3 regions of the Sporosarcina sp. GW1-11 genome follow, and region 1 is predicted to be linked to each of the others. Evidence: predicted binding sites of a transcription regulator. Region 1 holds the regulator's gene; each other region holds the start of a gene.
The links. Region 1 encodes LexA, which represses DNA repair genes until DNA is damaged. Its sites were predicted from a motif close to CGAACATATGTTCG; they were not measured.

Region 1 (4,297 bases):
TTCGATCGTTCTGCTAAAATAGAAGTTGGATAAAATGAAATGAGGTACTACACATGCTAATTGCACCAATTAATGAAGAGTTACTAATGAAAGCACAAGAGGCTGAAGAAGCTATTGAACCGTATGTGAAAAAAATAGAGGAAATTGCTTTTTATAATCAGCGTAAAGTCCTTCAAGCATTCAAGAAAAACCAAGTAAGCGACTTTCACTTAACTGGATCTACAGGCTATGGATATGATGACAGTGGACGAGATACGCTAGAACAAGTCTATTCCGATGTGTTTGGATCAGAAGATTGTCTAGTTAGAAATCAAATCATTTCTGGCACACATGCAATTACGATTAGTCTTTTTGGGATTTTACGTCCTGGAGATGAGCTGTTATACATAACTGGAAAGCCATATGACACGTTGGAATCCATTATTTCAGGAAACGGTAAGGATACAGGTTCATTAGAAGATTATCAGATTAGTTATCAGCATATTGACTTAAAAGAAGATGGGGCAGTGGATTACGCGAAAGCAAAAGAAGCGATTTCAGCGAAGACGAAAATCGTGGCGATTCAGCGTTCTAAAGGATATTCAAGTAATCCATCATTCCGCATACATGAAATAGAGCAGATGATTAAGGAAATCCGTAATATTAAAGAAGATGTGATTATCTTTGTCGATAACTGCTATGGTGAATTCGTAGAAATGAAGGAACCGACAGAAGTAGGAGCAGACTTGATGGCAGGTTCCTTAATAAAAAACCCGGGTGGCGGCTTGGCAAGAACAGGTGGTTATATCGCGGGTAAAAAAGAGTTAGTGGAGAAATGTGCGTATCGTATGACTTCCCCAGGATTAGGTGCTGAAGCGGGGGCTTCTCTTGATACGTTGCTTGAAATGTACCAAGGATTTTTCTTGGCACCGCATGTAGTGAGCCAAGCAGTAAAAGGGGCTTTATTTACTTCAGCATTTTTCGGAATGTTTGGCATGGATACGACACCGCATTATAGCGAACAGCGTACAGATCTCATTCAATCTGTTAACTTCACGAATGCTGAGCAAATGATTGCGTTTTGCCAAATGATTCAGCAAAATTCTCCAATCAACGCGCACTATGCACCTGAACCTTCCTATATGCCAGGTTATACAGATGATGTCATCATGGCTGCTGGAACATTTGTTCAAGGATCTAGCATTGAACTGACGGCTGATGGTCCAATCCGTCCACCATATACAGCATATATTCAGGGTGGGTTGACATATGAGCATGTAAAAACAGCTGTACTAACATCTATGGAGCAACTAGTAGAAAAAAAGCTGGTCTAAAAAAAGTGTATCAACAACCTTTGAAGGTTAGTTGATACACTTTTTTAATGGATCATTCGGTAGACACCAACGACTTTACCTAATATCGAAACTTTATCTACGATGATAGGTTCCATGGAAGAGTTTTCAGGCTGCAAGCGGAAGAAATCCTTTTCTTTAAAGAATCGCTTAACCGTTGCTTCATCTTCTTCAGTCATTGCTACAACGATTTCTCCGTTGGAAGCCGAATGTGTTTGTCTAACGATTACTCGGTCGCCATTTAATATACCTGCTTCAATCATACTATCTCCTACAATCTCAAGCATGAAGATCTCATCATCTGAAGATCCAAATGTATCTGGTAGAGGGAAATATTCTTCAATATTTTCAACGGCTGTAATAGGATTACCAGCAGTTACTTTACCAACTAATGGTACATGCATGACACCGCTTTTTAATTCGTCAAGGCCTTCTGGATCCAAGATTTCTATCGCACGAGGTTTCGTCGGGTCGCGTCGGATGAAACCTTTACTTTCTAAACGCGATAAGTGACCATGTACAGTCGAACTTGATGCTAATCCAACAGCTTCTCCAATTTCACGTACGGATGGGGGATAGCCTTTTAATCGCACTTCATCCTTGATGAATGCTAATATTTCTTCTTGTCTTTTAGATATCTTTTTCAAGTAATTCACCTCTTCGAATAGTTTAAAAATCGCTGAATACTAAACAATTATTTTGAATATAGTATAACATGTGTTCGATTACTAATCAAACAAAGGTTCTGATTTCCGCTTGACAGGCAATCGTACGTTCGCTTATAATTACTAATAAGTGCTACGAACATGTATTCTTAAAATGAAAATTCGAGGAGGACTTATTATGAACTTCATAATGAAATTTATTAAAGAAAATTATTACTTCGCGTTACTTTTACTAGTTTGTCTATCTTTTGCTTGGTATCAATTCGATCAGTTGGCAGAGGAAGATCATTATATGGAAATTGTTATTGATGAAGGAGATACGTTGTGGGGACTCGCATCTAGCTATTCTGATGGTATACCGAGGCAGCACTGGATTGATCAAGTAAGATCGTTAAATGAATTAACGTCAGACCAGATCAACTCAGGTGAATTATTACGTCTCCCTGTTAAACTAAAGAAAGGAACCGATTCTCGCGTCGCGGAACTAGGAGTGGAAGGTAGATGACAGAGAAGAAATGCGTGATTTATTGCCGTGTCAGTACAGAAAAAGAGACACAAGAGCAATCAATTATTAGACAACAAGAAGAATTGGAGCAATTAGCTAAAGAACTCTTCTATGAATGTGTGGAAGTATTCACAGATCGTCAGAGTGGCTATGATATGGATCGTGAAGGATTACTTTCACTATTGGATCGGATACAAAAGGGAGATATCGATGCTGTATTCATTCAAGATGAGACGAGATTAGGTAGAGGTAATGCAAGAGTAGCTATTTTGCACGTTATTGCCAAAAGTGAAACGACAGTCATATCAAACCATTCAAATGGCATGATTGAGTTAAATGAAATGGATACGATGTTGCTTGAGATTTTAGCACTCGTAGAAGAATATCAACGTAAATTACATAATGCAAAAATTCGTCGTGGAATGAAACGTGCGGTTCGAAGAGGATATGATCCTTCATTGAATTTACATTCTATCGACCAAGGCCCTGGAAGAGAAAGGCTGGAACTACCTATGGAAGAAATTGTCGCGCTACGTAGTAAAGGATTGACATTTGAAGAGATTGCTAACGTCTTGAAAGGTCTAGGTCATTCTGCCAGTAAAGCTACTGTTCATCGGAGATATAAAGAGTTTCAGGAGCGGGAACACTAATCGTTTGCACTTTTCCCCCATGTTGTTTACATTTTAATTAATGAAGATTTTTTGGAGGGTGTAAATATGTTGTCAGAAAAGAAGATGAAACGTATTAATGAATTGGCGAATAAAAAGAAAACAACAGGTCTATCGATTGAAGAAGCAAAGGAACAAACACTATTACGAAAAGAATATTTAGAAACTTTCCGTTCTAGTATGCGTGAAACTATCGAATCTGTAAAAGTGATTGATTCTGAAGGAAATGATGTCACACCTGAAAAAGTTAAAGAAGCAAGAGAAAATCAGAAGCCGCTAAATTAACGGCTAGAAGCTGATTTACATTGTAATTTTTATAAAAATTGACTACACTAGAGTAGGAATATGTACTATAAAACACTCAGATGAGACAGGACGGAAAGGATGTACAGAATGACCGAAAAGATCGATCAACTGGCAATAACGACAATCCGAACATTATCAATCGATGCGATTGAGAAAGCAAATTCAGGACACCCAGGCTTACCTATGGGGGCTGCTCCAATGGCTTACACGCTATGGACAAAACATCTACATCATAATCCAGCAAATCCACAATGGTTCAATCGTGACCGTTTTGTGCTTTCAGCAGGACATGGGTCTATGCTTTTATACAGCTTGCTACATTTAAGCGGCTATGGTTTAACAATTGATGATATTAAGAATTTCAGACAGTGGGATTCTAAAACACCAGGACATCCAGAGTATGGTCATACAGTTGGTGTAGAAGCTACTACAGGTCCACTAGGCCAAGGGATCGGAATGGCTGTAGGAATGGCGATGGCTGAGAAACATTTGGCTGCAACATATAATAAGCCTGGATTTGATATTGTCGATCACCATACATTCGCTCTTTGCGGAGATGGTGATTTGATGGAAGGTGTGGCAGCGGAAGCGATTTCTCTAGCTGGTCATCTACAACTTGATAAGTTAATTGTACTATATGATAGTAACGATATTTCTTTAGATGGCGATCTAGACATGTCGTTTTCTGAAAATATTAAAAAACGTTTTGAATCATACAACTGGAACTACGTGCGCGTAGATGATGGTAATAATATCGATTCTGTTGGTAAAGCAATAGAAGAAGCAAAAGGAAATACGGGCGGACCGACAATTATCGAAGTT
Region 2 (4,297 bases), on a different contig from region 1:
ATTTTCAGTTAACCAAGAAGTGATTGTACCTGAATCACTTACTACTTTTCCTTCAACAAGAGCCGTGTACATACGCTCCTTAACTGATTCATTCCAAGTAGTTTGTAGCGTTTGTTGTGTTTTTTCATTTTTAGCAAACATCATCACGCCGGATGTGTCTTTATCTAATCTGTGCACGACAAATACTCTATTTTGAGGACGGCTACTTTTAACATAATTTGTCACTTGACGGTAGGCAGTCATCTCATTTTCTGTTTTAGAAGCTACAGAAAGGAGTCCTGCTTCTTTATTAATTACAATGAGATCTTCATCTTCATGTAAAATGGTTACGCCAACTAATTTCGAATGATTTAGTGACGCTTTGTTACTTTGAATTTCTACCTTCTGACCTGGTTGGAGTAAATAATTATGTTGTTTCACCGATTGCCCATCTACACTAACTTGTCCACGCGTAAGAATAGACTTAACCGAATTCCGACTACTCTTTGACATAGTTTTCAATAAAAATGGCAGTAACTCGATCGGTTCTTGAACTATATATTCCGTAGCGCGATTTGCTTGTTGCTTTCTCTTCATAAAAACTTCCCCCTGCTCACCTAAATAGGCATAGTAGTTAAATTATACACCACAGCCTCTGAACTTGTATGCTTGAATTACTTCTTCCCACCGAAAGATGATATAACCAGAATAATCCCTCAGCAACGTCAAGTCGCAAGGGATTTATAGTATATTTCGTGAATTATTCGGTTGTTTGTATACTAACGGAGGGTATATCTAGCCCACCATCAGTTTTTAGTTTCAATACCTGAACAGCAAATGGAGTTTGCTAACAATAAATTCATATTAAGCTAATGGTCCGTTCGCCTCTGGGATATTATTCATGTCAATGGCATTCAATTTACAGAAATACTCCAGAAATTCTGTAGCTACTTTAATTTGCTCTTCATCCGTTTTTAATGCAATGATATCTTTTACGATTTGAGCAGTCCAAATATTATCAAAATAACGAAATCTTCCCGAATTCCATGAAGTTCGATCAGGGTAATTCTTATTTTTATAATATTTCCAGAAAGGCATTTGCTCTGCTTCTTGTTCTGTAAGCTCAATTCTTAATTGTGCATGGGAAGGGACCATACCGTCAGGGCCAAGATTGCCTGTAAACGTTTCATTTACCATGAAGAGTCCAAGAATCCGTCTTTCTGTTTCGGGTTGATCTGATGCTCTTGCAGTAAGAAGACTTGCGCTATTTGGACGCAAACGAGCTACTCTATTTGGCTGACCTTTATTTTTACCACTTTGAACATTACCAGTAGATACTTGCCAGTCAGTAAATACTTCTTCTTGCATTGACTCGTCCAGCCAGAAAGCAATTTGTGAGCTCTCATGAATACTATGGTTCTTTAGCATGTCTCTTCGTTGCTGTTCAAGCAACTGAATCGCTTTTTCTTCTTCACGTTTTCTTTTAAGTAACTCTTCTTCCTCTTCTTTTTTCAAAATAACTTCCTTCAATGTTTTTGCTGCACTACGATCATTTAATGTAATAAACTTTTTAAATGCATCTGGATAAACAAACTTTTTACTATGTTTATCAAAATTAACGGTAATAACCGATTCCTCATGTTCCACAATATTTCCTTCACCGAACACTTTATGAGTTATTTCTTCATTAATTAAATTCACCGACCCACACTCCTCATATAATTATTTCGATATTTCTTCCTGCCCAACCTACTTATCCAAAAACTATTTAAGCGAATCAAACAAACAACCGTTAAATCAAAAAAACGCACTCAAATTCTTGTCGGAAGAAGTTGCGTACGATTATCGAATGCCCTGTCAATTACTGATATAACTACATCATACCATATATTTTGAATTTTATCAAACTTTTGATTGACAATCCATATTTATATATCGTACAATTTAGTGTTTTGTGTTTATATTTATGTAAAAAAAACACTATACATCCCACTACTCAAGTGTAGTATGGGGACAATCGTTACTTTTTCTTGGGACATAAAAAAGGCTCGAATCCATACCGGCTTCGGCCCTTCCTTTTGTCGCTATACTTTTTGTTGTACCAACATTTAGTACCTAATCAAGCGCCCAATCATCGAATGAACTGTAGCGCAATTATATTTTAAGTGCAATATGCTTTACATCGTTTATTAACATTTCTACATGCTCTTTTTTAGTAGCCCAACTTGTACAAAATCTCACTGCACTATTTGTAGCATCAACTTTTTCCCAGAAGGAGAATGAATACTTTTTGCTTAGTTCCGAAATTACGTGATCCGGTAAAATCGGGAATTGCTGATTTGACGTAGAATCATAACGTAATGAAAATCCACTTTTAACAAACGCTTCTCGAATGATCATCGCCATTTCCACAGCATGTTCAGAGATTTCATTGTATAACCCATCTTCAAACAAAGTTTCAAACTGAATGCCTAATAGTCTGCCTTTAGCGAGCAGACCGCCTCTTTGTTTGATAAAATAACGGAAATCTTTTTTAAGAGTTTCATTGGTGATGACTACTGCCTCCCCAAACAGAGCACCCATTTTCGTTCCACCAATGTAAAATACATCACATAGTTTTGCAATATCCGTCAGCGTTAAATCACTATCTTTTGCCGCCAAGCCGTACCCTAATCTAGCGCCATCCAATACTAATGGCAACTCACATTCACGACACACTTGACTCAAAGCTTCCAATTCCGCTTTACTATAGGTCGTTCCGTTTTCTGTAGGATTAGAAATGTAAACCAAGCCCGGTTGCACCATATGCTCATGTGTAACATCATTCCAATGCGCATCATATAGTTCTTTCACCTGAACCGCTTGGATTTTTCCATCTTCACTAGGCAAAGTAAGCACTTTATGACCGGTAGCTTCAATGGCTCCCGTTTCATGTACTGCGATGTGTCCACTAACTGCAGACACCGCCCCTTGATGCGGCCGCAAGATAGACGCGATTATAGTTGTGTTCGTTTGAGTGCCACCTACCAAAAAATGTACATCCGCATTTTCAGCATCACACGCTTTTTGAATATAAGCTCTTGCATTTTCACAATGCTCGTCCATGCCATATCCTGGAGTCTGTTCTTCATTAGTCTCGATCAATCTCTGCAGAATTCGCTTATGCGTTCCTTCTGTATAGTCATTTTCAAATCGTATCATTTTTCCATCTCCAGACTTTTATTCTAATGTTCATACTACGTTGCTGATACCGCTTCGACAATAAGCCCATTTCCTTAACAACCTGTAGAATAAATCATATCACTTTTTTTACGACCTACCAACCAAACAACAACAATCGAAGGAGTGTAATCAATTAGCTCCTTATAAGTACTAGCGACGACACTCATATTATGCTTTTAAAGATGCGGTCACTATAAAAGTGCGTCTATTTTCATTTTGGAACATTGTTTTTATAATAACAAAAGGTGTTTCCAAACCAGCAAAACACATTGGTTTGGAAACACCTTTTAAATAATCCTATCCTAATAAATAGAATAAGTTCAATTTCAACACATAAAAAAACAGCCCCTAGACATTCGGTCTAATAGGACTGCTTATTGTTAAAAACCGTGTTCCGACGGTAAATAACTTAGGTTTGGCACCTATGCCCCGTACTGGGTTCGAACCAGTGACCTCTTGCTTGTCGAGCAAGTGCTCTCCCAACTGAGCTAACGGGACGTAAAAAATTGTATTCGTTAAACTTGAATCAAGTAAGCATGTTAGCTTACTTAAGCACAAATACTATAATAGCATCATCCTCAACTTTTGTAAATAGGGAATTTAAAAATCAGTAACTTTTCTAATCTAGTAGAAAAATTACTGATTTTCATGCAAGCATTTTACCAGATTCAGTTTAAAATCCCCCTTTACTTATTGCATTTGATTTAAGTGCTCCTCAACTTGCTCAATTTCAAAATACAAAAATTCTTCTTGATCTAGTTCGCCCATACGCTCTTTATTGAATCCGTGTGCTAAGTGTCCTTCAAATACAGTTTCCCACCATATATCCTGTGTTTGCATAGCGTTCTCTCCTTTCTAGTTGTTATTGAATTGTGAATCAATATGTGTTCACCGTTATTTGTTATCGAATTGCTTATTCGTAGTATATACAGAATGAGTCTTTGCAAAACTGCGTAAATAGTCCAAAAATGTTTCTCTTTTTTACGTCCCTTTGGAATCTTGACTTTTCAATTTAATTATGTTTCTTTTATCCACAGCTAGCTAACACCTCACGATTACTAGTCTAGTGAAGGTTGCTATTTTTCTGAAAACCTTA
Region 3 (4,297 bases), on a different contig from region 1:
CTATTTAGATGATATGTCACGCTACTCCAGAAAACGCTTGGCAAACGTGTCGAAGGATTTTATAAAATACAGCGAAGATGAAGTGAAGCAAGCCTATAGTGCTGCAAATGATTTGCTTGTACGCGTCTCTATCAATAAAATGGAGGAAAAGCAGTTGCGGGAGAGACGAGATGAGCTGGAACGTCGGCTTGCGATGCTTCTCACTACAATTGAAAGGGCGAATCAACTTGTAAATCAAGTAACTACTGTGATCACTTACTTAACATCTGATTTGAAAAATGTAAGTGTAGCCCTTGAAACTGCTCGTCATAAACAAGATTTTGCTATTCAAATTATTCAAGCTCAAGAAGAAGAACGAAAGCGACTGTCACGTGATATTCATGATGGACCCGCGCAAATGTTAGCCAATGTGTTGATGCGTTCTGGCTTGATCGAGAAGACATTTGTACAATATGGCCCGGACAAAGCCTTACTGGAACTGTCTAATCTAAAAGAGATGGTAAAGGGAGCGTTATCGGAAGTAAGACGTATTATTTATGATCTTCGTCCGATGGCTTTAGATGATTTAGGACTTGTTCCGACATTACGGAAGTTTTTATCAACCATTAGTGAATATGAGGCACCGCTAACCATTCATTTTCATAGCAATGGAGCTGAAAGAAGACTCAATTCCAATTTTGAAGTGGGGATCTTTCGACTTGTACAAGAGTCTGTGAATAACTGTATCAAACATGCGAAAACAGACGAAATTTGGGTCAAAATTGAATGGTTGCGTGATACCGTAAATATACTTGTAAAAGACAAAGGTTGCGGCTTTGATACAAAAGAAGTGAAGGATAAATCATTTGGTTTGATAGGCATGCGGGAACGTGTGGATTTACTTAAAGGTGAAATGAATGTGATTTCGAAAATTGGAGAAGGCACATCGATTCTTTTACGAATTCCGCTAGATGAAGAACTGTAAGTAATGTGAATATTGGGAGGAATAGAATATGGAAACAACAAAAATTTTAATTGTAGATGATCATCAGTTATTCCGAGAAGGAGTTAAACGAATTTTAGATTTTGAGGATTCGTTTAATGTAGTGGCGGAAGGTGACGATGGAAGTGAAGTACTTGAAGTGTATCGTCAGTGGGAGCCAGACGTCGTTCTAATGGATATTAATATGCCACGTATGAATGGTATCGATGCTACAGAGCAGTTGGTCAAAGAATATCCAGATGCTAAAGTTATTATGCTTTCAATTCATGATGATGAGTCATATGTGACACATGCGTTGAAGACAGGTGCACTCGGCTATATGTTGAAAGAGATGGATGCAGATGCAATTGTACAGGCTATTAAAGTAGTAGCTAATGGTGGGTCATATTTGCACCCGAAAGTGACGCATAATCTCGTGTCGGAATTCCGTCGTTTGAGTGATAGAGAACATAAAGGATCATTCCAACAAAATGATATCCGTCGACCGCTTCATTTATTGACGAAGCGTGAATGTGAAGTGTTACAGTTATTGACAGATGGCCAAAGTAACCGAACAATTGGTGAAACGCTATTCATCTCAGAAAAAACCGTGAAAAACCACGTGTCTAGTATTTTACAGAAGATGAATGTGAATGACCGTACACAAGCCGTCGTTACAGCGATCAAAAATGGTTGGGTAGAAGTTAATTAAAAAATGAAAAGGTCTTTTGAAATTGAAAGGCCTTTTTCTCTATGTGGGAGGAAATTATGAAAAAGAAAATAGCAGCCGCATCAATCGCCTTAGCTTTAGCTTTAGTTTTAGGCGCATGTAATAAATCAGAGGAAACAAATCCAAATGATGTCGATAACGGTGAAGCAACTCCTGGAAGCGGAGCGATCGATCATGGCGTGGATGACAATAAGGTAGGGTTTAGCATGTCGGGAGATCAAGTGGAAGAAGCGACAGATGTGCCGGATGACGAACGTAAGGCTATTCTGGAAGTATTTAATGAATATATCGAGACGTTTAATAATCAAGATATTGATGGCTATCTCGCGACGTTATCTAAAGAAGGCTATGACGCTGAAGAAGAACGGGCTGTTGCAGAAGAAATGTTTAAATCAACTACCATAAGACGCGAGACAGACAATGAAACTATTGTGAAATATAGTGAAAAAGAGGCGCAATTGTTCGCGACTATGAAAACAACCTTAACTGACGTGAAGAGCGGTGTAGAAAATGCTCCTGAAGGACGCCAAGTAACTGTTTTTAATAAAGAAGACGGTCAATGGAAAGTCTTTTCAATTTACTTTATCGGAGATGAAAATGTGAACGAACCTGTAAACTAATGAAAGTTCCAGCGATTATGCTGGAACTTTTTTCATGCAAGAAAATGAAAAAAGTTTACCGTACTAGTGATACTTGCTTTTTTGAACAAATAGAATTATAATCTATTTACGAACGTTTGTTCTTTTTCGAGGAGGTGACTCATATGCCTTTCCTTCCTGCGGAGGCATTACCTTATATGGAGAACTATATATACTTACCGATGCTACTAACTATTTTAGAACGGGACCGTAGTATTCTGCAAGAAGCTCCAATTAAACTGAAAAGTCCATACCTTCATTTATTGGATGAAACGATGAATGCTGTAACAATAGATCTACAAAAAACAGCGAACTATTTGCAGCGACGCAAGATGAAAGTGATTCGGCAATCGACAGATGAATTATTTACAGAGTATCTATTCCTATACAATGGCTATGAAGATACTCGTCGCTACTTGAATGTACGCTTACGAAATCGTACCGAAGAGCTGTTAAATCAATACCTTAGGAAATTGGAGAGTCAGAGTTTTTACGGTCCATAATCATATAATAGGAACTTCTTAACTCTTCTTGGGCATTGTCGAATCGTTGCGATAATATGTGGGACAGTGCCATTTGACGGTAAACAGTTGCCATCGAAGTATCCAGTGGCATATGCGTGTCATTTTTTAATACAACAGAGACACCGTCTGCACATTGATGTGTATCTTTCACTGCATGATAAGCAACCCACGAATTTTTATGTAACGTTGGTGACAGTAAAGGGAAGAATAACAGTGGTCGATTATTTAAGTGTGTTAGCATGATCGGTGGCTTCGGACGATTTTTCAAGTCATTTTTTGAACTGTTAATAATCGAATCGAAGTTTGTACGATAATGAGCACAAGAATCTTTCATAATTTCCAATGGCGTTTTTTCGACAATGAATGTCCGATTGTTTTCTACAACTTTTGTATAGAATGGATTTGAATGTTGTCCATGAAGTAATGCAAAAGTATTAAATGTAACAATATAAGAAGACAAATTTTGTTGATTTACCATATCGATCCCTCCCTAGTAATAGGACAATATACTTGTTCTATTAATTATAAAACAGAAAAAACGAAAATCAATATTAAAAATACAAAATGGTGAATATTCTATTAATTCGGCTTGTTTTCTGACGTATACATTTGAAAAGCCACCGACAGAAGTATACTTCTGTCGGTGGCACTATTTCACTTCTGGTATTCAATTGCGGCTGCACCAAGTGTTTTGGCTGCTGCAAGCATTGCTTCTTCATCAATGTCGAAACGTGGATGGTGATGTGGAAACGCATCCTTTGGTTTTGCGCCTGTAAAGAAGAATGTGCCAGGCACTTTTTCCAAGTAATACGCAAAATCTTCTCCGCCCATCTGCGGTTGCATTTCCTCTACGCCTTTTAGATTAGGAATAGATTTTGCTACAGTTTTTAGGAATTCTGTTTCTTTTTCATGATTAATGACAGCAGGGTAGCCGCGGAAATACCCTACTTCAATCTGACAATCATTTGTGATTGCTGTACCTTCTGCTACGCGCTTGATTTCACGCTCCATCAAATCACGGTTTTCTGGTGTGAATGTACGCACCGTGCCACCTAAAACTGCTTGGTCTGCGATAACGTTGAACGCATTATCTGCAACGAAAGAGCCCACTGATAATACAGCTGATTCGATTGGATCTACACGTCTAGAAACGATTTGTTGTAAGTTCATGACTAACTGTGAACCGATAACGACCGCATCTTTTGTTTGCTGAGGAGATGCACCATGTCCACCAGCACCTTGTATTTTAATTAAGAAGCGGTCAGCCGCAGCCATAACCGGACCCACTGCATAGTGAATAATCCCAGTCTCATAGAGTGACCATAGATGTGTACCAAAAATAACATCCACACCTTCAAGACAACCATCTTCAATCATGGCAATCGCACCACCCGGAGCCAGTTCTTCAGCGTGTTGATGGATGAAAACATATTCTCCGGCTAAG

Region 2: a site for LexA is predicted at 1,883-1,896, ahead of ORD22_RS01220 (malate synthase). Genes of this name have one in related genera too.
Region 3: a site for LexA is predicted at 2,421-2,434, ahead of ORD22_RS01920 (YhjD family protein). Genes of this name have one in related genera too.

Annotation. Positions count from the first base shown of each region.
Region 1 is NZ_JAPMIW010000005.1:16,333-20,629, forward strand. Features, by position in the region: gene ORD22_RS04845 (methionine gamma-lyase family protein) at 54-1,313, shown strand; gene lexA (transcriptional repressor LexA) at 1,358-1,978, opposite strand; gene yneA (cell division suppressor protein YneA) at 2,175-2,501, shown strand; gene ORD22_RS04860 (YneB family resolvase-like protein) at 2,498-3,151, shown strand; gene ORD22_RS04865 (DUF896 domain-containing protein) at 3,218-3,454, shown strand; gene tkt (transketolase) at 3,563-4,297, shown strand, end outside.
Region 2 is NZ_JAPMIW010000001.1:247,491-251,787, forward strand. Features, by position in the region: gene ORD22_RS01215 (RluA family pseudouridine synthase) at 1-576, opposite strand, end outside; gene ORD22_RS01220 (malate synthase) at 844-1,680, opposite strand; gene ORD22_RS01225 (threonine aldolase family protein) at 2,134-3,180, opposite strand; tRNA gene ORD22_RS01230 (tRNA-Val) at 3,627-3,699, opposite strand; gene ORD22_RS01235 (hypothetical protein) at 3,892-4,041, opposite strand.
Region 3 is NZ_JAPMIW010000001.1:389,729-394,025, reverse strand. Features, by position in the region: gene ORD22_RS01935 (sensor histidine kinase) at 1-964, shown strand, start outside; gene ORD22_RS01930 (response regulator) at 993-1,673, shown strand; gene ORD22_RS01925 (nuclear transport factor 2 family protein) at 1,730-2,311, shown strand; gene ORD22_RS01920 (YhjD family protein) at 2,455-2,832, shown strand; gene ORD22_RS01915 (competence protein ComK) at 2,795-3,331, opposite strand; gene ORD22_RS01910 (amidohydrolase) at 3,508-4,297, opposite strand, start outside.